2 regions of the Extibacter sp. GGCC_0201 genome follow, and region 2 is predicted to be linked to the other one. Evidence: a T-box and tRNA genes for the amino acid it is inferred to sense, from the RefSeq annotation. Region 2 holds a T-box; the other holds one or more tRNA genes.
What was found. The T-box of region 2 lies ahead of HJV72_RS15015 (valine--tRNA ligase). A T-box ahead of a tRNA ligase gene usually reads a tRNA of that ligase, here a tRNA-Val.
Positions count from the first base shown of each region.

Region 1: it encodes a tRNA-Val, which carries the amino acid that the T-box ahead of HJV72_RS15015 (valine--tRNA ligase) is inferred to sense. The anticodon was not compared.

Region 1 covers NZ_JABFCH010000006.1:32,199-44,769, reverse strand. The annotation lists gene HJV72_RS05670 (ABC transporter permease) at 1-983, opposite strand, end outside; gene HJV72_RS05665 (sugar ABC transporter ATP-binding protein) at 980-2,503, opposite strand; gene HJV72_RS05660 (autoinducer 2 ABC transporter substrate-binding protein) at 2,578-3,633, opposite strand; gene HJV72_RS05655 (sensor histidine kinase) at 3,819-5,603, shown strand; gene HJV72_RS05650 (response regulator transcription factor) at 5,578-7,110, shown strand; tRNA gene HJV72_RS05645 (tRNA-Val) at 7,197-7,268, shown strand; gene galE (UDP-glucose 4-epimerase GalE) at 7,337-8,356, opposite strand; gene HJV72_RS05635 (phosphotransferase enzyme family protein) at 8,369-9,487, opposite strand; gene HJV72_RS05630 (nucleotidyltransferase family protein) at 9,487-10,413, opposite strand; gene HJV72_RS05625 (carbohydrate ABC transporter permease) at 10,454-11,338, opposite strand; gene HJV72_RS05620 (carbohydrate ABC transporter permease) at 11,354-12,259, opposite strand; gene HJV72_RS05615 (ABC transporter substrate-binding protein) at 12,362-12,571, opposite strand, start outside.
Region 2 covers NZ_JABFCH010000024.1:33,516-46,086, forward strand. The annotation lists gene hydG ([FeFe] hydrogenase H-cluster radical SAM maturase HydG) at 1-833, opposite strand, end outside; gene hydE ([FeFe] hydrogenase H-cluster radical SAM maturase HydE) at 870-1,910, opposite strand; gene HJV72_RS14990 (DNA-deoxyinosine glycosylase) at 2,239-2,733, shown strand; gene HJV72_RS14995 (protein-ADP-ribose hydrolase) at 2,752-3,555, shown strand; gene HJV72_RS15000 (AEC family transporter) at 3,655-4,599, shown strand; gene HJV72_RS15005 (collagen-like protein) at 4,737-5,189, shown strand; tRNA gene HJV72_RS15010 (tRNA-Ala) at 5,438-5,510, opposite strand; T-box leader at 5,643-5,872, shown strand; gene HJV72_RS15015 (valine--tRNA ligase) at 5,985-8,642, shown strand; gene HJV72_RS15020 (LTA synthase family protein) at 8,652-10,856, shown strand; gene HJV72_RS15025 (bifunctional folylpolyglutamate synthase/dihydrofolate synthase) at 10,868-12,175, shown strand; gene HJV72_RS20005 (hypothetical protein) at 12,168-12,302, shown strand; gene HJV72_RS15030 (tetratricopeptide repeat protein) at 12,323-12,571, shown strand, end outside.

The DNA.
Region 1 (12,571 bases), on a different contig from region 2:
GTAAAGATAAGGTTATTTCGATTTTTCACCTTCTCCTGATATGATGTCACAGCTACTGAGATGACCAGAATAGTCCCAACAAACAGATTGTTCCACGAGGATGACAGACCGATCATAATCAACGTTGTATTCAGAAGATAGATGATGATTACGCCGAGGACGGCTCCAAATATCTTGCCCTGCCCTCCTGTAATCTTTGTACCGCCAATTACAACCGCGGCTACGACAATCAGTTCATCCCCGACGAGCTTATTTGGATACAGGGCATTCGTCTGTGCCACATACATCATACCCATGATTCCGGCAAGGATTCCCGAATACACATATACGAACAGCCGTATCATAAACGGGTTGAACCCCGCCCTTCTGGCTGACTCTTCGTCATTTCCGATTGCAAATATGCCTCTTCCAATCATTGTCCTGTATAATATGAACCAGGTCACAAGGCCGGCCAGCAGCACCGGAAGCACGGAAGCCGTCAGCCCGACATCTTTGACCTTAAATACAGACGCCTGTCCAAAGGCATGCAGGCTTTCCGGGAGCACCCCCGCGCCAAAGGACTTGTCGCTGATAAACGTAGTCATGATGCCATGGAACAGATTCTGTGTTCCAAGCGTAATGATAAATGGCGGCAGCTTGAGCCAGCTGATGAGCAGCGCGTTGATAACGCCGAGAAGCCCGCCAAGAAGCGCAGAGCTGACGAACGCGAATGCCAGATTATCTATTCCGGTTCCAATCATAATGTTGATTGTCGTGTAGCTTCCGAACAGGGCGACAGCCATAAATGATACGTCAATCCCACCTGATATCATCACCACGAGAAGGCCGATTGCAACCATCAGCGTAGTTGACGCGACACGGGTGATATCAAAAACAGTCTCTATATGTATGAACGCCGGATTCTTTATCGCGACAAAAACACTGTACATGATAATTATCAACAGAAGAATTCCCTGAAACCGGTCTAATTTTTTCGTCTTCATAATGCTTCCCCCTTTGCGGTCTCCTCTGCATGCCGTCCAATAAGTTCTGTTATCGTCTGCTCTGCATTTTCTTCCAAGTCATCCTCTTCCAGCATCCGTACACATCTGCCGTCTGCGAGAACCATTACCCTGTTGCAGTTTGCGATGATTTCCTGTATCTCATCAGAAATAAAGAGAATTGACATTCCTTTCGCCGCCAGCTTATGTATCTGTTCATATATTTCCGCCTTTGAGCCGATGTCGATTCCAACGGTAGGAGTGTCCATGATAAATACTCTCGGCTTGGCCGCTGTCCATTTTCCTATCACAACTTTCTGCTGGTTGCCGCCCGACAAGGTTCCAACTGCAGTTTCAACAGAAGGCGTCCTCACCTTCAGCTGCCGCGCGTAATCTTCCGCAATCTTTTTTTCTCTGCCCTTATCCAGAAGCCCTCTTGCGGAAATGTCATCTACTATGGCAGAAGATATGTTTTCCTTCACCTCTCTGTCCATGAACAGCCCCTGATGGACACGGTCCTCCGGGAGCAGGGCGATGCCCAGCTTCTTTGCAGCCATGGGCGACGATATGGCAGCTTCTTTTCCGTCTATCTTGATGCGTCCGCTATCCGCGGGATTCAGTCCGAAAAGCGATAATGCGAGCTCGGTCCTTCCGGAGCCGAGAAGTCCGGTTACCCCTACGATATCCCCGGGACGTACACGAAGGGAGAGCGATTCATACTGTTTTTTTCTCGAAAGATTTTCTATCTCCAGAACCGGTGTGTTATCTTTTATGGAACGCCGGTATCGTGGGTACTCCACTTCCCTTCCTGTCATATGATAGGAAAGACTTTTCTTATCCAGCTCTTTGCTCTCAAAGTCACCTATCTTCTCACCATTGCGGAAAATCGTAATGGTGTCTGCCACGGAAAACACTTCGTCCAGCTTATGGCTGATAAAGATAATCGCCAGGCCCTTCTTCTTAAGATCCAGCATTATTTTCATCAGTCTGTCGACTTCCGTCCTCGTAAGCGCGGTCGTAGGCTCATCCATGAATAGAATCCTGGCATCCTGCGCAAGCGCTCTGCATATGGCGGTAATCTGCCTGTTTGCCATTGATATCTCTCCCACCGGCTGGTTAATGTCCATATGTACGCCAATCTTATCCAGCTGCTCTTTGGCAATCGCATGCACCTTCTTCCAGTTTACAATCCGCTTCTTATCGGACTTAAGTCTGCCGATTGCTATATTTTCTGCCACCGTCAGATGCTGGAAGAGCGATAAGTCCTGATAGATTACCTGGATTCCCTCCCGCATGGCCTGCGACGGTGTCAGAGAATGATACAGGCTGCCGTTTAAGACAACTTCTCCCGAATCAGGCGAATATACGCCTGAGATATTTTTTACAAATGTCGATTTGCCGCATCCATTCTCTCCGGCCAGGCAGTGAATCTTACCGCTTTCAATCTTTATGTTAATATCCTTCAGTGCCTGAACACCCACAAATGACTTGTATATATGTCTGGCTTCTAAGACTGTTCCCATAATGCTACCTCCAAGCATGTCTCTCATAAAGCTGCTGCCCGATTATGTCAATCGGGCAGCAGTTTTGATTCTGTTTAGAAATTATAATCATTAATGTTGTCGGCTGAGAATTCAAGAGGCGCATTGCCATAGGCAACCCCATCCTTTACTTCCACCTCTTCGTAACCGGTAATCTTAAGATCGGTTCCTGTCTCTACCTTCTGCCCCGATGCCAGCAGATACGCGGCATAGCATGTCGCATATCCGGCGTCCGCCGGTCTCCATGCCAGTCCTGCCGCCATAGAACCGTCCTCCAGATAAGTGGCAGACATGGACGGCAGCGCCAGGGATACCACCTTTATATCATCCGTCTTGTTCTTTTCCTGAAGCGTCTCGCAGATACCGCCGCCCTGTGCGGAACAGTCAAAGAAGCCCTTAATATCCGGATAAGCTTTTAAAATCTCTAACGCCTTATCATGTGCCCCATCTATGCTGTTTCCATCCTCATACGGTTCTTTTGAGACACATTCCATTTCCGGGTAGTTTTCCTCTATATAGGCAACTGCCGCCTTATACCACGCCATATGCGTCTCCATCGTCAGTCCGCCCACAAATCCGGCGTACTGTCCTTTGCCGCCCATGGCTGTTGCCAGCTTTTCTCCAAACAGCTTGCCGAACTCCTCATTTACAAAGGCCTCTACATCCAGGTCCACATCACCTGCAATACCCGGCGCTTCATGTGTAACTACCACGATACCTGATTCCCTCGCCTTCTCGATCGTCGGCACAAGCGCCTCCGGGTCATTTGGAACGACGCAGATTGCATCTACTCCCTGTGCAATCAGATCTTCCATAATAGAGATCTGGCTTGCGGCATCTCCCGTCTCCGGAACCTGGACTGAGACGTTCAGTCCCGTATCCTTTTTTAACTGCTCTACGCCTGTAGCCATGTCATCGAACCATGAATCGCTCTGCTTTACGACCATGACAACCTGATACTCCTCCGGGTCTGCGGTCTTTTCCTCCCCCGTCTCTTTTGTCTCCTTCGTACTCTTGCCCCCGGTTCCTGCACCTGCATCACTGCTCCCGCATCCTGTCACCATTGCAGCCGTCAGCATCAAGCACAATAATACTGATACCAATTTTTTCATCTTCATTCCTCCTTACATTTGTTTTCTTTTGCATAAGCACATTATAGAGGCTTTATTTTCAATATGATATAAACTTTTCCGTCTTGTTTTTCTAAAATTCCGTTCTATTTGATTCAGGCCTTTTTCCTGCGGCTTATATACATTATAATAAGTATTGTTGACACACGGACATGGAGATATTTACGATGAAGAATAAAAAAGCAATGATAGACAGAATCTCTAATCTGCAGCTTGGGACTAAGATCGTAGGCATCATATTAATTGTAATGCTGCTTATGATATCTTCCTCCATTGCAGGTATTACTATGGTATTAAATTCAAGCAACAAACTGCTGTATCAGGCCCTTGCCGGTTCCTTAACCTACAGCGCCGAGGATATCTCCAGAAAAATATCCAATATAGAATCAATGACAAGTGCCATAGTCTCTAACTCAAATATACGCAAGAACCTGATCACCCTGAATGATGAGGAATCCGAGATCCGGATCGGCAATGCGGAAAATGCTCTGGAAACACTGCTGGCAGATTATTATTCCACATACAAGAACAACAGCATCAGCTATATCAATCTCTATTATCCAGGCGGAGTCGTACAAAGCTATGAGGCCCAAAGCTCCTCCGTACCCGAACAGGTTCACAAGGAAGTGATTGCTGCGGCGAATAATGTATCGGGGTACCCGTGTGCTGTCACAGACTACTGCAACTCCTACGGACTCTTTCTCGGCCGTGATTCCCGAAGGGTGGAGCAGATGAATTTCCACAGGCTCGGCACTGTCGTCGTATGTGTGGACATGAACCGGCTGATTCGTTCTTCGACCCGTTCCGTCCTGCCGTCGGAAGAGACACAGTACGCCCTGCTGGAAAATGGTTCGGAATTCTATCATTCCGACGGCATCAGTTCAGAACAGCTCAAGGACATAAACCGTCAGCTAAGTTCGGACTACGGAGTTGTTACTGTCGATTCAGACAGGTATTTTGCGGTGCAGGGAACGATCAAGAACACGTCCTGGGATTATATCTGCCTGATACCCTATGACCGCATCTTTCAGACTCTGAGCTTTACCATGCTGCTTGCGCTGGCCATCATCCTCGTATCCGTGCTCATTGCAATCCTGCTGTCCAGAATGCTGATCCGTTCTGTGACCGAAGATTTCCGGCGTCTTGTAAATAAGATGAAGGCCTTTGGGAAAGATGAATCGAAAGCGCCTGATATCGGCTACGATTACAGCAGCAGGATAGATGAGATCGGCGTCCTTCACAACCAGTTTGACCAGATGACCATGAAGATACAGGACTTGATACAGCAGAACTATGTCAATGAAATCCTTTCCAAAGACGCCAGGTTGAAGGCGCTGGAAAACCAGATCAATCCTCATTTTCTTTATAACACGCTGGAGGCGGTGAACTGGCGGGCTAAGGCAATCGGCGAAAAGGATATATCCTCCATGGTAGAGGCGCTCGGAACTCTATTGCGGGAAACCTTAAGTTCCGGCACACGGAACTTCACTCTGAGCCACGAGCTGGAGATCGTACAGTGCTACCTGACAATCCAGCGCATCCGTTTTGAGGACAGGCTGACTTACTCCCAGGAAGTGGAGCCCGGCATACTTGATATTTCCCTGCCTCACTTTACGATACAGCCGCTCGTAGAAAATTCTGTCAACTACGCGATGGAAAAAAGCACCGAGGTGTGTCATATAAGGCTGGAGGGCGCCCGTCTGGATGACACGATTACCATAGATGTCATCAATAACGGTTCCCAGTTTGAAGCTGATCTGCTCGAGAAGCTCGAAAATGGCCTCATCACCCCGCACGGATTTGGCATCGGGCTTCTGAATATCCACAAACGCATCCAGCTTACTTACGGAACCGGCTATGGCCTGATTCTCTTTAACAGGGACGAAGAGCACGCCGTGGCAAGAATCATAATACCAGGAGGAACGCATGCTGAAAGTATTGATAGTAGATGATGAGAAAATCATACGCGAGACTATAGCGGACCTGATTGACTGGGATTCCCTCTCCCTTCAGCTCATCGGAACTGCGAAAGACGGAATAGAAGCTTACAATATCATTCTGGACGAATACCCGGAGATTGTTCTCACGGATATCAAGATGCCCGGACTCTCAGGCCTCGACCTCATTCAACGTATACACGCGGTCAACAAAGATACGCAGTTTATCATTCTATCCGGGTACGGGGAGTTTGAATATGCCAAAAAAGCCATGCAGTACGGCGTCAGACATTATCTGTTAAAGCCCTGCAACGAGGAGCAGATTATAGAAAGCCTGCGGGACGTACAGAAGGATTATGCCAATTATCTTACATCCAAGGATAGCCCCCCGCAGAACTTTATCGCCAGAAATATGAATCTGAATCTGATGGTCGGCATTATCAATGACAGTCTCAGCCAGGAGACAAATGCAGAATTTTCTTATGTTTTTTCAAACTACAAGCGCTACATTGATTTTGACAATATATCTTATGAGTTATTTTATATTTATTTTGTAACACCGGAAAACCATCCCATACTGCTGGATAAGCTACAGCATTTCCGCGACAGATCCTGCCCCGGCATTACATTCCATATCATCTATGTATACAACACGATGATATTCTTCTTTAAGTCGGTAAACGACAATCTGGAACAGATATATGAGTTTCTCGATTCTGTCGCATTAGAGCAGGCCGTCTCCATCAAGTACAGGCACGATCACTGCCCGAGCCTTGCGGATATGCTGACAGAGCTTATTCCCCACATAAGAAAATATGAGATCCTATATTTCACAGAGGGCAGCAATACGCTGTCCATCTACAATTACCAGAATATCATCAAGGAGGTACAGCGGCTGACGGCGTCCGTATACTCGCCGGAAAAGCCGGACTCCACCCAGGCATATCTGGAGCTCAAAAGTACATTGGCCTCCCTCTCTGACGCCGACTTTTTAAAACAGCTTGCGGCCTCAGTGATTATCTTTTCTGTCGCCAGGCTGCGCTCTTTTGATATGGTGGATGCCGCTGAATTTCTCATAAAGCTGGAAAAGGAAAAAGACTGCGGTGCAATCGCCATGCTGTTAGATGAGCAGCTTACCTGCTTTTTTGAAGAATATCACTCACAGCGATATACCGGCGATATCAGCCACAAGATACAGGAATACGTGGAGGCACATATCTGCGATTCTGGACTTTCACTGAAATGGATTGCAGAAAATTACCTGTTTATGAACGTTGACTATCTAAGCAAAAGATTTTTAAAAGAAACCGGCTGTAAATTCTCCCGATACCTGACGGACATGAGGATAAAACGGGCAAAGGAGATATTGGCGTCCTCCGACCTTGACTCCATTCAGAATGTGGCAGATATGGTAGGCTGTGGAAACAATCCGCAATATTTTAGTCAGATATTCAAGAAATCCACGGGCATGTCGCCGAGCAGATATATAAAGATGCTTCACGGTGACGTCGGAATCGAGTAGGAGGGAGCCGTCCGCTCCCATCCTTTCTCACCACCTGCTATATTATATGTTGCTTTTCCAGCCTTCTATTGATATAATACTATCATGGAGACATAGCTCAGTGGGAGAGCATTCGCTTGACGTGCGAAGGGTCGCAGGTTCAAGTCCTGTTGTCTCCATTTTTTTATTTGAATTTATAAAAGCGGAGGCCCTAAGGCTTCCGCTTCATTGTCTGATATTATTTCCTTCAGCTTCTATATCCGTCCGGATTCATGGACTGCCATCTCCATGTGTCTTCGCACATTTCATCCAGACCGTGCTCCGCTTCCCACCCAAGCTCTTCTCTTGCCTTCTTCGGGTCTGCATAGCACATGGCGATGTCACCTTCACGGCGGGGCTTGATCTCATAAGGCACTTCTTTGCCGCTCGCCTTGGCGAACGCTTTGACCATGTCAAGGACAGAATACCCTTTGCCGGTTCCGAGATTGTATACCGCAAGCCCCGGCTTGTCGAATATCTTCTGAATCGCCTTAACGTGGCCGACCGCCAGGTCTACGACATGGATATAGTCCCGGACACCGGTCCCGTCCGGCGTGTCATAGTCATCTCCGAAGACGCCGAGCTTGTCGAGCTTGCCGACCGCCACCTGTGAGATGTAAGGCATGAGGTTGTTCGGGATACCCTTGGGATCCTCCCCGATACGGCCGCTCTTGTGGGCACCGACCGGATTGAAGTAACGCAGGAGAATGACATTCCACTCAGGCTCCGCCTTCTGCACATCCGTCATAATCTGCTCCATCATAGACTTCGTCCAGCCATAGGGATTTGTACACTGTCCTTTCGGGCAGTCTTCCGTAATCGGTATGATTTCCGGGCTTCCGTACACTGTTGCAGAGGAACTGAACACGATGTTCTTCACCCCCACCTTCCTCATCACTTTCATGAGGCTGAGCGTACCGGTTATATTATTGTGATAGTATTCCAAAGGCTTCTGTACGGATTCTCCTACCGCTTTGAGCGCAGCACAGTGGATGACAGCATCCACCTTCTGCTCGCCAAACATCTTCTCGAGTCCAGCCTCATCCAGCACATCCCCTTCATAAAATGCAATCTTCTTTCCTGTCAGCTCTTCCACTCTTTTTACCGATTCTCTGGAAGAATTGCTCAGGTTGTCATATACGACTACTTCGTAACCTTCGTTCAGCAGTTCCAGCGCCGTATGGCTGCCAATGTAGCCAGCACCGCCTGTTATCAATATTTTTGCCATATGTTCTGCCTCCTAGCTGTTGCTATACTTGTTAACGATGTCCTGCATAGTATACCACTTCTTCTCCATATCTTCAACCAGCCTGAACTGCGTACGGCATCTGTCCAGGTTATGGCCTTCCCTGTGTATCTTAAAATAGGTATCTCCCTGGAGATAATCTGTCAGGAAACGCATGCCGCACTCGTAAGTCATCGTCTTGGCCCCCATCGGCATCAGCTCTATCTCTCTTTTGGTCAGCTTTCCTGCGCATCCTTCGATATACCCCCTGGCATATAAGTCAAAAAGGTCCATGCTGCAAGATACTTTGTCAAGATTCTGCTCATCCTCTGCCGCGGTACTGGCACCGAAACGGATAGAATCACCGAAATCATTCATGGCCAGTCCTGGCATGACCGTATCCAGGTCAATCACGCAGATGCCTTTCCCGGTCTTGTTGTCAATCATGATATTATTCAGCTTCGTGTCATTGTGCGTTACCCGGAGCGGAATCTCCCCTTTGGCGAGCAGGTCGCAGAAGTAATCTGCAATCTCCTCCCGGTCGAGCACGAACTGGATCTCTTCCTGTACAGACGCCGCCCGGCCCATCACATCTTCTTCCACTACCTTTTTAAATGCCGCGAACCTGGCCTTCGTGTCGTGGAAGCCCTTGATCGTCTCATGTAGCGTCTCTGCCGGATAATCCGCCAGCAGCCTTTGGAAGTTGCCAAAAGCAACCGCACTCTGGTAGAAATGATCCGGCTTCTCCACCTGATCATAGCTCGTGGCGTCTGTGATGAATTTATAGGACCGCCAGTAGTCGCCCCAGGAATCCAGATAGTATGGTTTCCCGTCAACGGTCGGTATCACATTGAGCGTCTCCCGCTCTGGGTCGCCGCCGTTTTCGATAATCCGTTCCCTGAGATAGGACGTAACTCCAAGGATATTCTCCATAAGCTCCACCGGCTTCTCGAACACGTCCTTATTCATCCGCTGAAGGATCACTTTAATCTGCCCCATCTCGGCAATCTCGAACACGAGCAGGAACGTATCGTTGATATGCCCGCTTCCATATGGGCCTTCCTCCACCAGCATACCTTCATACTGGAAATGCGCAATCACCTCATCACGCTGCTCCCTTGTTATCTGTGACATTATGCTTCCTCCCAGAGATGAGCCGGATAGACGCCATCTTCTTTCATCTTTTTTATCGCTGCCATGACGACAGGCTTATCCTCTTTGTAGGTAACACCATACCACTTATCCGCAGATTTAAGCACCGCGACCGTGGCCTTGCCCTCACCGAGCAGATCACTTACTACTGCCGGCAGGAAATATTCACATTTCATCGGATTGACCTTAAGCCCTTCGTCCAGGAATGCAGGGAAGCCGGCCTCGACTTCCTCCAGAATGCTACGCGTAAATCCCCACATGTTCATGGACACCGTCGTATCAGCGGGTACGTTCACCCACGTCTTGCCGTCATCCTCTGTGTAGGCGATTCCGTTGTCCCGTTTCTCAATGCGGGTCCTCTCGTGGATGGCTTTTAGCTCGCCATCTTCGTTCATATCGCATACGCCACGTGCCACATGCCCGTTATCCGTTACCGTATTGCCAAGTTCATAACCAACCATAGTGTAACGATATTTATCGTCATCCTCATGGGATGCCAGATAGTCATAGATAAGCCGGAACGCTTCCTGTCCATAGTAGTCGTCTGCATTGATGACCGCAAACGGACCATCTATCTGATTGATGCAGCTTAAGACAGCGTGAGCCGTTCCCCATGGCTTTACACGCCCTTCCGGAACCTGGTAGCCGTCCGGGATATTGCCAATCTCCTGATAGGCATAGGATACATCCATGTACTTCGCCATCCGGTCACCGACAGCCGCTCTGAAGTCAGCCTCGTTCTCCCTCTTGATGATGAAGATGACCTTCTCAAATCCAGCCCTCTTGGCATCAAACATGGAGAAGTCCATGATGATATGTCCTTCTTCGTCTACTGGGTCAATCTGTTTCAATCCACCATAGCGGCTGCCCATTCCTGCCGCCATGATGACCAATACCGGTTTATTCATTGTCTTTCCTCCAAGCTCTTTTCTAATTCAACAGTAACAATTACCCTTTGATACCACCGGTAACGCCGCCGATAATCTTCTCCGACAGGAAGATGTAAAGGATGAATGTCGGCAGGAACACGATGACGACGGCGGCAAACATGCCTGACCAGTTGCCTGTGTACTGCATGGACTGAAGCATTCCATATAATCCTACGGCTACAGGACGCAGGGCGTCGCTGTTTGCAAATATGAGGGACAGGAAGTATTCGTTCCATATATTGATGAAGTTGAATATCGTCACTGTCACGATTCCTGACTGTGCCATCGGGAACATGATCTTCCAGAATGTCTTCGTCGGAGGACAGCCGTCGATAGCCGCCGCTTCCTCATATGTACGAGAAAGATTCGCAAAGAACGTCAGCAGGAATATAGTCGTATATGGTATGTTAATGCCTATATACAAAAACATCAGTGTCGCCTTGCTCGCCACGATACTGTTCAGGATGCCCATATTCGCGACGATGCAGAACAGCGGAAGCACAATCATCGTAATCGGTACGCCCATCGCCGATACGAACCCGGTCTGGATAATCTTGTTTCCGAGAAACGTGAATCTCGCCAGAACATATGCCGCAGGCGCACAGATCAGTATGAGCAGGATACAGGATACGATAGAGTACATCAGGGAATTCATGAAGAAGGTAGCAACACCTCCGGACCCCCACGCCTCGATATAGTTTTCAAAATGAAGCCCGGAAGGGAACTTCAGCGCCTTCCCCGCGAATATATCTCCGGTGGTAGACAGGCTGGCCGCTATAATCCAGCCAAGCAGCATCAGTGTAAATAATACCCACAAAATGATGACGATATAGCCCGGAGCCAGCTTTGCTTCTTTTTTCCAGTTAATCTTCTCTCTAACTTTCTTTTCTTTATTCTTAGACATGACCGCTCCTCCTTCCTAGAATTCCAGATCGTCATCTTTGATGAACTTGTTACATACCGTAAATACAAGAACTACGCACAGGCACAGGATAATACCTATTGCCGCACCGTATCCTGCATTACGTTCTGTCACTGCGTTGCCCGCGCCGAATATCTGCATGTACATATACTGTACCGGCACTATCGTGGCCCGGTTGGCCGTAACAGAGGAGAACAGCTGTGACCATACGAAAAAGGCAGCCGTGCTGACGGTCCACATCGTAATATTTGTCTTAAACACGCCCTTCAGCAGAGGGAGTGTCATGTAGCGGAACTGCTGCGGCTTGTTGGCCCCGTCAATCGTGGCAGCCTCATACAGGTCCGGACTGATACGTTCGATGCCGCTCATCCAGATCAGCATATGGTAACCAATCATACCAAAGCAGTATGCAAGCAGCAGGGCCCAGAATACATTCTCCGGGGCAGTCCACTGCGTCTCCGCTAGCTTATGTAACCCGAGCGCATCCAGCACGCTCTTCAAAAGTCCGAATTTGGGGCTGTATACGTACTGCAGCCACATCGTAGCCAGTGCGACCGCACTGACGATATTGGGCAGATAGATGATGGCACGGAAGAATTTCTTCCCTCTGATGCCGCTTGTAAGGATTACGCCGAAGAACAGCGATACGATCATTACGATAATACCGCCGATAAGCCATATCTTCACAATATTCATCATGGCCGTCTTAAAAATAGCCGTCGTAAAAAGCTTCTGGTAGTTCTGTACTCCTACGAATGTCCATAAGTCCATGGTGTCTGTCACGGCCTCTATCTTATACAGGCTCATCATTACCGTACGGACAATCGGGTACAGGAATACAATGAGAAAGATAATAACGGCCGGTGCGAGGAACCCCACAATCATTCCTTTATTTTTCTTCATCAGACAACCTCCTTGTCTTAAAAAATATGGTGGCAGCGTATGACGCCATGCCACCATATATATATTACCTATTAACTTCTGTTCTTGTCAACCGCACAGGGCCTATTGTCCAGATGCCTCTTTGCAAGATTTGATGAAATCATCTGCTGTCATGCTTCCTGCCATGAGCTTCACAACGTTCTCGTTGAGAACCGGTGTAAGGTCTCCATTGTTCTCTGCGCCTACAGCCCAGTCATAGTATGTCGTCGTAGCGTCGAACCCTGGCTTCACTTCTGTAAGTTCTGTCGGCCATGCATCTGCGTTAGCCTTGTC
Region 2 (12,571 bases):
CGTGGTACGCTGATTGTATGCGGGCCGACTCCGAACGCAGCTTCCAGATGCTCAGCGTGCATGAGTAGTCCGGCAAATTCATACCGGAATTTGTCGAGGCCGAACAATACGCCGACGCCCACATCATCAATACCGCCTTCCATCGCACGGTCCATGGCTTCCGTATGATAGTTGTAATCATGCTTTGGACCGGTTGGATGAAGCTGCAGATAACTTTCCTTGTGATATGTTTCCTGGAAGAGGATGTAGGTGCCGATTCCTGCTTCTTTTAACAGCCTGTAGTTATCAACCGTGGTAGCGGCGATATTGATATTTACCCTTCGTATTGCGCCATTTTTATGTTTGATGCTGTAAATGGTGTTGATACAGTCGAGATAATACTCCATCGTGTTGCGTACAGGGTCTTCTCCGGCCTCTAAGGCAAGCCGCTTATGCCCCATGTCCTGCAGGGCGATGACTTCTTTGCGGATTTCTTCCTGTGTGAGCTTCTTGCGGGCAATATGCTTATTCTTCATGTGGTATGGACAATATGTACAGCCGTTGATGCAGTAGTTGGAAAGATAGAGCGGGGCAAACAGAACAATCCGATTTCCATAAAAATCCTTTTTAATCTGTTCTGCCAGACGGAAGATTTTTTCGTTCATATCCGCATCTTCACATGCGAGCAGAACAGAAGCTTCGCGGTGAGTCAGCCCCTTTCTAAGCTTTGCCTTCTCAATAAGTGACTCGATTAATGCATGGTTGTTTTTGTTCTCATCGGCATAGGCCAGTGTTTCCTGGATTTCCTCGTGATTGATGAAATCATCCGCATGTTTTGAATTTACATCATACATAGTACATTACCTCCATTATTTTATAAGATTTATAAGTTATATATTCAGTGAGTCACCACGAGTGGTAACTACGTGATATCCGATTGATTCCATACGGCGCTCCAGGCAGTTCCTGCACTCCGCAGCTTCATCGCCGGTACAGATCTTATTGTCATAGAGCGCATAATCTTTCCGGACAGTCGTAGGAGACAGATTCGGCATGACAACATTTGCGCCGGCCTGGATTCCAAGTTCCCGCCCTTTTGGATGAATCGTTCCAAGTGCTGTCGTGGCGGGGAGAAGCACCTTGGGAATCATGAGCCTCAGTAGACCGAGCATAAATAATGTAAGCTCCAGCGTGCCGGAAGACTGTCCGGCAAATGGCGTGTCACGGTGGGAAATGAATGGGCCGATGCCAACCATCTGCGGATCTAAATCCTTTATAAACAGCATATCCTCTGCAAGATGCCCGGCAGTCTGGTAAGGCGAGCCAACCATGAAGCCGGTTCCCACCTGGTAACCAATCTTTTTCAGGTTCCACAGGCAATCCTGACGATCTGCCGCTTTCAACAGAGGCGGATGCAGCTTTGCGTAGTGCTCTGCATCGTATGTTTCATGACGGAGAAGATAACGGTCTGCACCAGCGTCATGGAGAGCCTTATAACTGTCATAGCTGCGCTCCCCGACAGATAAAGTAATAGCACAGTCTGGCCAGCCTGTCTTTATAGCGGATATGATGCCGCACAGCCTGGAGTCGTCATAACCGGCATCTTCCCCACCTTGAAGTACGAAAGTGCGAAACCCCAGGCTATAACCTGTTTCGCAGCAGGAGAGTATCTCCTCCTTGGACAGCCGGTATCGGGACACCTTCAGGTTACTTTTACGAATACCGCAGTAAAGGCAGTCATTTCTGCAGTAATTGGTAAATTCAATCAGTCCCCGGACATACACGTCATGTCCGTAATACTTGTGGCGTACGCTGCGCGCCTGCTGGAACAGATACTCAGCGAGTTCTGGCGACCGACCTTCGATTAATACGGTCCATTCGTATTTGGATAAAGCCTTATTTTCCTGTAGCTTGTCGATGAGCTCTCTCATATATCACCTCTGGATAAATATCGTAGGAAATAAAAAAAATCTGCACCTATAGGCGCAGACCTTCGTCAGAGAATAGTATCTCCTTGTTATATCGAACTTTTCTGTGCGCCTTTTCACTCAGGATATACCTTTGTGATTAGTACGTTTGTATGAATTATAGCATAATGAGTATGTTTACTCAACAAAAGTTTAAGATTTCACGAATTTACACCGTGCTGTTTGACGAGCCAAGCGTGATGCTGTATAGTATGAATGATTGGCGTCGATTGGCAGCTATTAACCTTGTGTTCCTCTGCCAGCTGACCTTGTACAGACAGGAGGTAGGAAGATGCAGCAGGAATATATTACTCATAATTTTCAGCCCATTTACAATGAGCAATCCCGTATATTGATGCTTGGCACAATGCCATCCCCTAAATCCAGGGAAGTCGGCTTCTATTATGGACATCCAAGGAACCGGTTCTGGAAAGTGCTCCCAGATGTATGCGGGGCCCCGCAGCCGCAGACGAAAGAGGAAAAGACAGCATTTGCCCTGAAATATAAGATTGCAGTGTGGGATGTGCTGGCGGGCTGCGACATAAAAGGCGCGGATGACAGCAGCATCCGCAACCCTGTGGCAAACGATTTGGACATCATATTGAAACATGCTCCGATACAGGCAGTTTTTACGACAGGCACGAAGGCGGCACAGCTGTATAAGCGGTACTGCATGCCGAAGACAGGAATCGAGGCGGTTGCGCTGCCGTCTACAAGCCCGGCAAACTGCAGGATGTCCTACGAAGAACTGTACGAGGCATATTCGGTCATAAAGCAATATATATAGGAAGATAAGAGGTGGCTTATGAACAGAGAAGGCAAGATAGAGTATTTAATTGAACAGCTTCTCGCGGAAAATACGGGCTATGCGTCTATTCCAAAACCTGTTGACATGCAGGAGAAGAGAAGGCTCCTAAGAAGCTTGATGAACGTCCGGTTTCCAGGGCCGGTACCTCCAGAGGTTATAAAAGTACAGGATGAACTGCTGCAGGAGGAATTGGAAGAAAAAGGGGTCGTAGATGTCAGGAAGCTACCGGTAATCGGAGACGAATATCCATGTACTGAGATAAAAAATGCAGACCGGATCATCCTCTGGCAAGGTGACATCACCAGGCTCAGGGCAGATGCAATAGTCAATGCGGCTAACGCTCAGATGATGGGATGCTTCGTCCCGTGCCATGGATGTATCGATAATGCTATCCACTCAGCGGCAGGACTACAGCTGCGCAACGAATGTGCACAGATAATAGAGGAGCAGGGACACGAAGAGCCAGCCGGAAAGGCAAAGCTGACGGGCGGATATAACCTGCCTGCCAGCCATGTCATACATACGGTAGGACCGATAGTTGGGGGAAAGGTAACAGATCAGCAGATAGAACAGCTGAAGTCTTGCTACAAAAGCTGCCTGAAGCTGGCAGAAAGACACAATCTGAAATCTATCGCATTCTGCTGCATCTCGACAGGAGAATTCCATTTTCCAAATAAGCTGGCAGCAGAAACTGCTATCCACGTGATTGATAAATACTTATCCACATCCAATGTGGAACGAGTGGTGATAAATGTGTATAAAAACGAAGATTACAATATATACAAAAAATTATTTCTCTAAAGAGGGACACGGCAAAACGTAGTTGGGGACGGAGGAAAATTAAAAAACCTCCGTCCCCAACTAAATCCTGGGTGTCCCCAGCCTGGTCAGGGAGGTACCATGGATAATTTGATTTTTAGTTTAAATGCGACAGTTCCTATTTTTATATTGATGCTTCTGGGGCTGCTGCTCAAATATATCGGATGGATTGATGACATTTTTGCAGAGAAAATGAACCGGTTTGTATTTCTTGTCCCACTTCCGGTACTTGTGTTTCATGACCTTGCTACGGTGGATTTCAGCCAGGTCTGGGATACGAGGTTTGTTCTGTTTTGTCTTCTGGCAACTGTCGCCAGCATAGCCATATCTGCAGCTGTCTCATTTTTGTGGAAGGATAGAACGATTCAAGGAGAATTTATACAGTCATCCTATCGAAGCAGTGCGGCACTTCTGGGAATAGCGTTTATTCAGAATATATACGGTACGGCAGGGATGGCGCCGCTCATGATTATTGGAAGCGTGCCGCTATATAATGTTATGGCAGTTGCTATGCTGTCTGTTTTTTGCCCGGGACGTGAGAAGCTGAGCAGCAAGGTGGTAAGGATGACACTGCGGGGGATTGTTACAAATCCAATCATCATCGGTATTGCAGCAGGTCTGTTATGGTCTGCACTTAAGATTCCGATGCCTCATATCGTAGAAAAAACGGTTACAAGCATCTCGGGAATGGCAACGCCCATGGGACTGATGGCGATGGGGGCCTCTTTTGATGTCCACAGGGCCTTCGCAAAAGCCAGGCCGGCCCTTACTGCCGCCGTGTTAAAATTGGTGGGGTTCTGCGCTTTATTTTTGCCGGTGGCCATTCAGATGGGCTTCCGGGAGGAGAAGCTGGTCGCAATACTTGTCATGCTTGGGTCTGCAACGACGGTAAGCTGCTTCGTGATGGCAAAGAATATGGGACACGATGGAATATTGTCATCAAGCGTTATCATGCTGACAACGTTTTTCAGCGCATTTTCCCTTACCGGCTGGCTATATATTCTGAAGTCATGGGGGATGCTCTGAGACGGGGGTAGACGTGGTAGAAAGGTCTTTTATATCTGGATTACCGTTAGAAAAAGAAAAAAATTACCATATTGTCCCTTCTTGTTCCAATTGTTTTTGACAGGATATAGCTACCAAATAACAAGGAGGACATACATATGGAAGAGACAACAAGCTTTATACCGGAAATCTACATCGGTGAAAATGGCAACTGGCACATAGGAGAATCTGACACGCAGGTGCCGGCCAGAGGTCCAAAAGGCGACCCAGGCGTTGCAGGATTTAAAGGACCAAAAGGCGAAAAAGGTGAGACAGGTAAGACGGGACCGCAAGGATTACAGGGAATTCAGGGCCCGAAAGGTGACAAGAGAGACCGGGGACCGGCAGGCCCGGTAAATATCGAGAACAACCTTGAGACGATGGAAGAAGGCTATGCGCTGGACAACCGGCAGGGAGAGGTTTTAAATAGCAAACTAAGATTTGAAACAAAAAATATAGGATCTTATGAAATCGCTATTATAGGACAGGCTGATGTAAATGTAGCTTACACTCCTCCAGATGGTCATACTGTGGTTGGCTTCACCTTGCAGTTACCTCCAAGTACAGCATAAATGCACGGATAATTCTTGCAAAACTATAGTCTAACCATATAGGGAGCCTGGAAACAGTTTTTCCTTCACCGCTGGCACAAAATGACGGCCGGGCGGGCAAGGCCATTTTCTATATTGCACTTCATGTTGCGCCGTGTTGCATAACTGCATATTTTACGGCATATACAGAATAGAAGTTCTGCATACAGAAAACCCGCAATCCCTCTGTTTTGAAAGGATTGCGGGTTCTTAATGATTTTTGCCGGAAGTGGAGTATACGGGACTTGAACCCGTGGCCTCTTGAATGCCATTCAAGCGCGCTCCCAACTGCGCCAATACCCCATGGCATGATTATAACACAAGATTGACAAGTTGAAAACCATATATTTTTAACTCCTTAAGATATTCTGAAAATCCTCTAAACACCTTGACAAACCAGGCTTAGATGGCTATGATATTCATTAGTTTATTAAGATAAAGGCGTTGAAGAAGAAGAGTACGGCACCACCCTTGCAAGAGAGGACCATCCACGGGCTGGAAGATGGTTTCAAGTAGGAGTGACGGAAGGTAGCTTTGGAGCCGGTTGGTTGAAGGGCAAGTAGACCATCCCGGAGTCGTTCCCGTTAGCGAATATGATGAGATGTATAGAAGCAGTTTCTTCTGTACAATGAAGGTGGTACCGCGGATTTCAATTCGCCCTTTACATGCTGGTAAGGGGTGATTTTTTATTTGGCAGGGTGCTTCCTGGCATCCTTTACCTGCCCCGAATTGTGAAAAGAGTGTGAAACATTTACAAAGGAGTATGAGGAGGAAACTATGAGTCAGAACCTGGAAACAACATACAATCCGAAAGAGATTGAACCGAAATTATATGAAAAATGGTGTGAAAACAAATATTTTCATGCTGAAGTGGACAGAAGCAGGAAGCCATTTACAACAGTGATGCCGCCACCGAATATTACCGGCAAACTGCATATGGGACATGCGCTTGATAACACATTGCAGGATATCCTTATCCGCTATAAAAGAATGCAGGGATATAATGCACTCTGGATTCCGGGGACGGACCATGCCGCTATTTCCACAGAGGTTAAAGTTACGAACCAGCTCAAAGGAGAGGGCATTGATAAGAAAGAGCTTGGAAGAGAAAAGTTCTTAGAGCGTACGTGGCAGTGGAAGGATGAATATGCAGGGACGATAGAAGGGCAGCTTAAGAAGCTCGGTGTGTCATGTGACTGGGACAGAGAACGGTTTACTATGGACGAAGGCTGTTCCAAGGCAGTAGAGGAAGTATTCATCAAACTGTATGAAGAAGGATATATTTACAAAGGTTCCAGAATCATCAACTGGTGCCCGGTCTGCAAGACTTCCCTTTCGGATGCAGAGGTTGAACATGAGGAACAAGACGGTTCCTTCTGGCATGTGAAGTATCCGATTGTCGGTACAGACAGATTCCTTGAAATAGCGACCACACGTCCGGAGACGATGCTCGGAGATACCGCGATTGCGGTGCATCCGGATGACGAGCGATATAAAGACATCGTTGGAAAGACGGCATTGCTCCCGCTTGTAGACAGGGAGATTCCGATTGTTGCAGATTACTATGTAGACAAGGAGTTTGGTACAGGCGCCGTAAAGATTACACCGGCTCATGACCCGAACGACTTTGAAGTCGGCAAGCGCCACAATCTTCCGGAAATCAATGTCATGAACGATGACGCTGCCATCAACGAAAATGGCGGAAGATATGCAGGCCTTGAACGGTATGAGGCCAGAAAGAGAATCGTAAAGGACCTTGAGGAACAGGGCTACCTCGTCAAAGTTGTGCCCCATTCCCATAATGTAGGCACTCATGACCGCTGCCATACGACAGTAGAGCCGCTTATCAAGCAGCAGTGGTTCGTAAGGATGGAAGAGCTGGCAAAACCTGCCATTGAAGCAGTCAAGACGGGAGAGCTGAAATTTGTTCCGGAACGTTTTGACAAGATTTATCTGCACTGGCTTGAAAATATACGTGACTGGTGCATCTCCCGCCAGATTTGGTGGGGCCACAGGATTCCGGCCTATTACTGTGACGATTGTGGTGAAGTTGTTGTGGCAAGGCAGAGGCCGGAAGGTTGTCCGCACTGCGGAAGCGCACATTTCACACAGGATGAGGATACGCTTGACACGTGGTTCAGTTCCGCGCTGTGGCCATTTTCCACACTTGGCTGGCCGCAGAAGAATGAAGACCTGGATTACTTTTATCCTACCGACGTGCTAGTGACAGGATATGACATCATCTTCTTCTGGGTTATCCGGATGGTGTTCTCCGGGTATGCGCATACCGGCAAATCGCCGTTCCATACCGTATTCATCCACGGACTTGTGAGAGATTCGATGGGACGTAAGATGAGCAAATCTCTTGGAAATGGTATCGACCCGTTGGAGATTATCGACCAATATGGTGCAGACGCGCTCCGCATGACGCTGGTGACAGGAAATGCACCGGGCAACGATATGCGTTTCTATAATGAAAGAGTAGAAGCGAGCCGTAACTTTGCCAATAAGGTATGGAATGCGTCGCGTTTTATTCTGATGAACATCGAAGGCAAAGAGATAAAAGAGCCGGAAGTGTCTGAACTTCTGCCCGGCGACAGATGGATTTTATCCAAGTGTAACAGGCTGATTCACGACATGACGGAAAATATGGATAAGTTTGAGCTTGGTATTGCGCTTCAGAAGGTTTATGATTTTATCTGGGACGAATTCTGCGACTGGTATATTGAGATTGCGAAGCAGAGAATCTACCGTGCACAGGAAGAGCCGGAGTCAGCCAATGCTGCGCTGTGGGTATTGAAAACTGTGCTGAAAGATGCGCTTAAGCTTCTTCATCCGTTTATGCCTTTCGTATCAGAAGAGATTTATGGCAAGCTTGTGCCTGAGGAGGAGTCACTGATGAGGTCCACATGGCCCAAGTACCGGGAAGACAGGAACTATCCGGAGGCAGAGGACGTGGCAGAGCATCTGAAAGCGATAATTTCCGGCGTGCGAAACATCCGCGCAGAGATGAATGTGCCTGCGGCAAGGAAAACGAAGATTTACGTTGTGAGCGAGGACGAAAAGCTGTGCTGCGGCCTTGACATGCTCAAGGATTCTATTATAAGAATGTCCTGTGCAAGCGACTTTATCATTCAGCATAACAAAGATGGTATCGCGGAAGATGCGGTCTCTGTCGTCGTGCCGGATGCAATTGCCTATGTTCCGCTCAATGAGCTTGTAGATTTTGAACAGGAAACAGAACGTCTGACAAAGGAAGAGGCACGGCTTACAAAAGAAATCGCACGTGCCACAGGGATGCTGAACAATGAGAAGTTCATGAGCAAGGCTCCGGAGGCAAAGGTCCAGGAGGAAAAAGATAAGCTTGTAAAATATCAGCAGATGTTAGAACAGGTAAAAGAAAGGCTGGAAGGATTGAAAGCCAGACAGCCATAAGGGGATAATATGAAGATTCAGATAAAAAAACCTGATATAAAGGGTACATTTCATAAATTGAAAAATATGAATAAGGAAGACGCCAAAGCTTACTGGAAGGCCAGAAAGGAAAGGCGTGCCATGATTATCGAGCAGCGCCGCAACAGCGCTTTTGCAAGGAAGATGAAGCCGGTGTATAAGTTTATGAACCGCTTCTCCCTTCTATTACATGTGATACTTGCATGCTTCCTCAACCTCGTGATTGAAGCGATATCAAGGCATTCCCTGTTTGAAGCATTGGATTATATGACAGGTACGCCTATGGTATTTTTCTACAATGCATTTATGATATTCATAACGTTTTCTATCGTGTACCTGTTCAGGAGGAGAGTATTTGTCAGAATCTTAATCAGCGTGTTCTGGCTCGTTCTTGGAGTGGCCAACGGCTATATGCTGCTTAAGCGGGTCACGCCATTTAACGCGCAGGATCTGAAAGTGGCAAAGGATGGTCTGAGTCTTATCAACAATTATTTTAACGGATTTGAGCTTGTCGTCCTGATCATCGGTATCGCATCCGTCGTCATCTGGGTCGTGTCCATGTGGAAACGCGGCGGGCAGTTCGAAGGCAAGGTCCATCATGTATGGGCATTGCTTGGCATAATCGTATGCTTTGCCGCATATGGGCTTTTCTCTAATCTTGCGGTAGAAAAGAGAGTCGTATCGACGTATTTCGGAAATATAGCATTTGCTTACGAAGATTATGGTTTCCCATACTGCTTTATGGCGAGCGTGTTCAATACGGGCATCAATGAGCCGAACGATTACAATAAGAAGACGATTGAAAAGATAAGCAATAATGGAGAAATTACCAAAAACGAGACCGGCCGTACGCAAGAGGAGCTGCCGAATATCATCTTTATACAGCTGGAATCCTATTTTGACGTGGCAGATGCAGAGTTCTTTACTACATCCGAGGATGCCAGCCCGAACCTACATGCCATGTACAAGAACTATTCCTCCGGCTACTTTAAAGTGCCGTCCGTGGGCGCAGGTACGGCGAATACGGAATTTGAAGTGCTGACAGGCATGAACCTCAGGTATTTTGGCCCCGGCGAGTATCCGTATAAGACGGTGCTTAAGAACCAGACGGCCGAAAGTGCCGCCACTGCATTGGCCGCTCTCGGTTACGGGTCTCATGCGCTGCACAATAACGGGGGAAATTTCTACAGCAGGGCAAATGTATTTAACAATATCGGATTTGACAGTTTTACAAGCAAAGAGTTCATGAATATCCTGCAGACGACAGAGAACGGATGGGCAAAAGACGATATCCTCATCCAGCACATTATGGATGCCATGGATACGACAGAACAGCAGGACTTTGTGTTTGGTGTCAGCGTGCAGGGCCATGGGGATTATCCGGAAGAACAGATAATTGAAAATCCGAAGATCAAGGTGGAAGGTATTGAAGACGAAGGCCTGAAAAATAAATGGGAATACTATGTGAACCAGGTGTATGAGATGGATCAGTTTGCGGGGGACCTCGTAAAGGCCATCGAAGAGAGAGGGGAACCGACAGTGGTCGTATTCTACGGTGACCATCTTCCGACGATGGGGCTGAAAGCGGAAGACCTGAAAGGCCGTTATCTCTACAATACGAACTATGTTATCTGGGACAATATCGGACTGGAGAAAGAAGACCGCAACATTCCGTCCTATCAGATTATGGCGGATGTATTTGACCGCCTTGATATTCATTCCGGAACCGTATTCAACTATCACCAGGAACGCAGGAAGACAAAGAACTACCTGTCGGATCTGGAGCTTCTGCAATATGACATTCTGTATGGCAAGCAATACGTTTATAATGGAAACGTGCCTATCACGGAAGGCCATATGCAGATGGGAGTCAAAGACGTCACGCTCACGAATGTAGTGAAGCATCTCGAGGAGGGCTGCAGCCTGTACGGGGAGAACTTTACAAAGCACAGCAAGGTATTTATTAACGGGGAAAAGCAAAAGAGTACATTTCTGAATAATACCCGGATTGATCTGCCGGAGACTACTCCGTCAGACGGAGACGTCATCACGGTCGTCCAGATGGGCTCCAGCAATACGACCTTCCGGACGTCAAATGAATACGTATATCAGGATGGTGTTCTGACGGTGCAGGAAGGTACCGGGACAGACCCTGATAAATCGTGGACCAAGCAGACTGATAATTCAGGAGAATAGTGGTGAGAGCAGTGAATTATGATGAGGCTGCAGCCTATATTGAAGAGCTGCCCAAATTTACGAAAAAGCACACGCTGGATCATACGAGGGAGTTCTTAAGGCGGCTTGGACATCCGGGTGAAGACCGGAAGATTGTCCATGTGGCAGGGACGAACGGAAAAGGTTCGGTGTGTGCATATATACAAGCGCTGCTGATGGCTGAGGGGAAAAGGACAGGGTTCTTTACGTCCCCTCATCTTATATCCATCAATGAACGGATCCGGATTGATAACATACCGGTGGATGATGAGACATTTCTTGATATATTCTGCCAGGTCATGGAAGTAGTTGAAGAGATGGGGAGGGATGGCATATCTCATCCGTCCTATTTTGAATTTCTCTATGGCATGGGCATGAAGGCGTTTGCTGCGGCAGACGTCGAGTACATCATACTTGAGACTGGGCTGGGCGGAAGGCTTGATGCGACGAATTCTGCGGAACATCCGTGCCTGACTGTCATAACATCTATCAGTCTGGATCACACGGACATACTTGGAGATACGATAGAGAAGATAGCTGCTGAAAAAGCAGGAATCATCAAGACAGGGGTGCCTCTGATCTTCGACGGAAACTGCCGCCCTGCGGCGGAAGTGATTCGGAGGAAGGCAGAAGAGATGCATGCACCCTGTAGAGAAATCTCGAAAAATGCGTACGAAATCCTGGAAGTTGGACGTAAATCTATTGCTTTTTGCAGGGTGAATGCGTATGATAAAGATGTTACGTGGCAGATGCCTGTCTGTGGCGTCTATCAGGTCATGAATGCGGTTCTTGCGCTGGAAGCTGCGGATTATCTTCTCGCAGACGAACACGTCCACGAAGACCGGTGGCAAGAGGCATTGGCTGCGGTAAAGTGGCAGGGCAGGATGGAAGAAGCGGCCCCTCATGTGACGATTGACGGAGCCCACAATCCTGGCGCGGTGGAGGCATTTACAGAGACCGTGCGGATACTGGAAGAAGGAAAAGCTGCAAGGCCTGTAATCATATTTTCCACAGTGGCGGATAAGAGCTATGAACAGATGATATCTTATCTGTGCGGGAACTTAGAGGCATCGGCTTATATTGTCACGGAGATTGATGACAGGCGGAAACTGCCGGCCCGGGAACTGGGACAGGTATTTGAGCGATATACAGATAAAAGAGTCATTGTGAAAAATGAGTTGGGGGATGCCCTCGACACGGCCCGGGATATCAGAGGAGATGGAGAGATCTACTGTCTTGGTTCTCTGTATCTGGCGGGAATGGTGAAGAAGCTGTTGGCAGGAGGAGAAGAGCATGCTTGATTTTGAAGAAGAATTGAAGAAATTCCAGCCCAGTGTGGAAGTGGAAGATATAGAAGATGCGGTCTATCAGGAGGATCTGACTGATATGACGGATATACTCAAGGAAATGATAGAGCAGACGAAGTAGAAGAAGGGTTACGACGATATATGGATTATTCAATGAAACTCTTATACCAGTCCAATTATTGGTATAACGATGGACTTAAGAAAGCCAATATCCGGGATTTATCCGGTGCGATAACATCCTTGAGGCGCAGTTTACAATACAATAGAGCGAACATTGCAGCCAGAAACCTTCTTGGTCTTGTGTATTACGGCAGGGGAGATATCGGCGAGGCTCTGGTAGAGTGGATCCTCAGCAAGAATTTCCAGTCTCATGAAAACATATCCAACTAT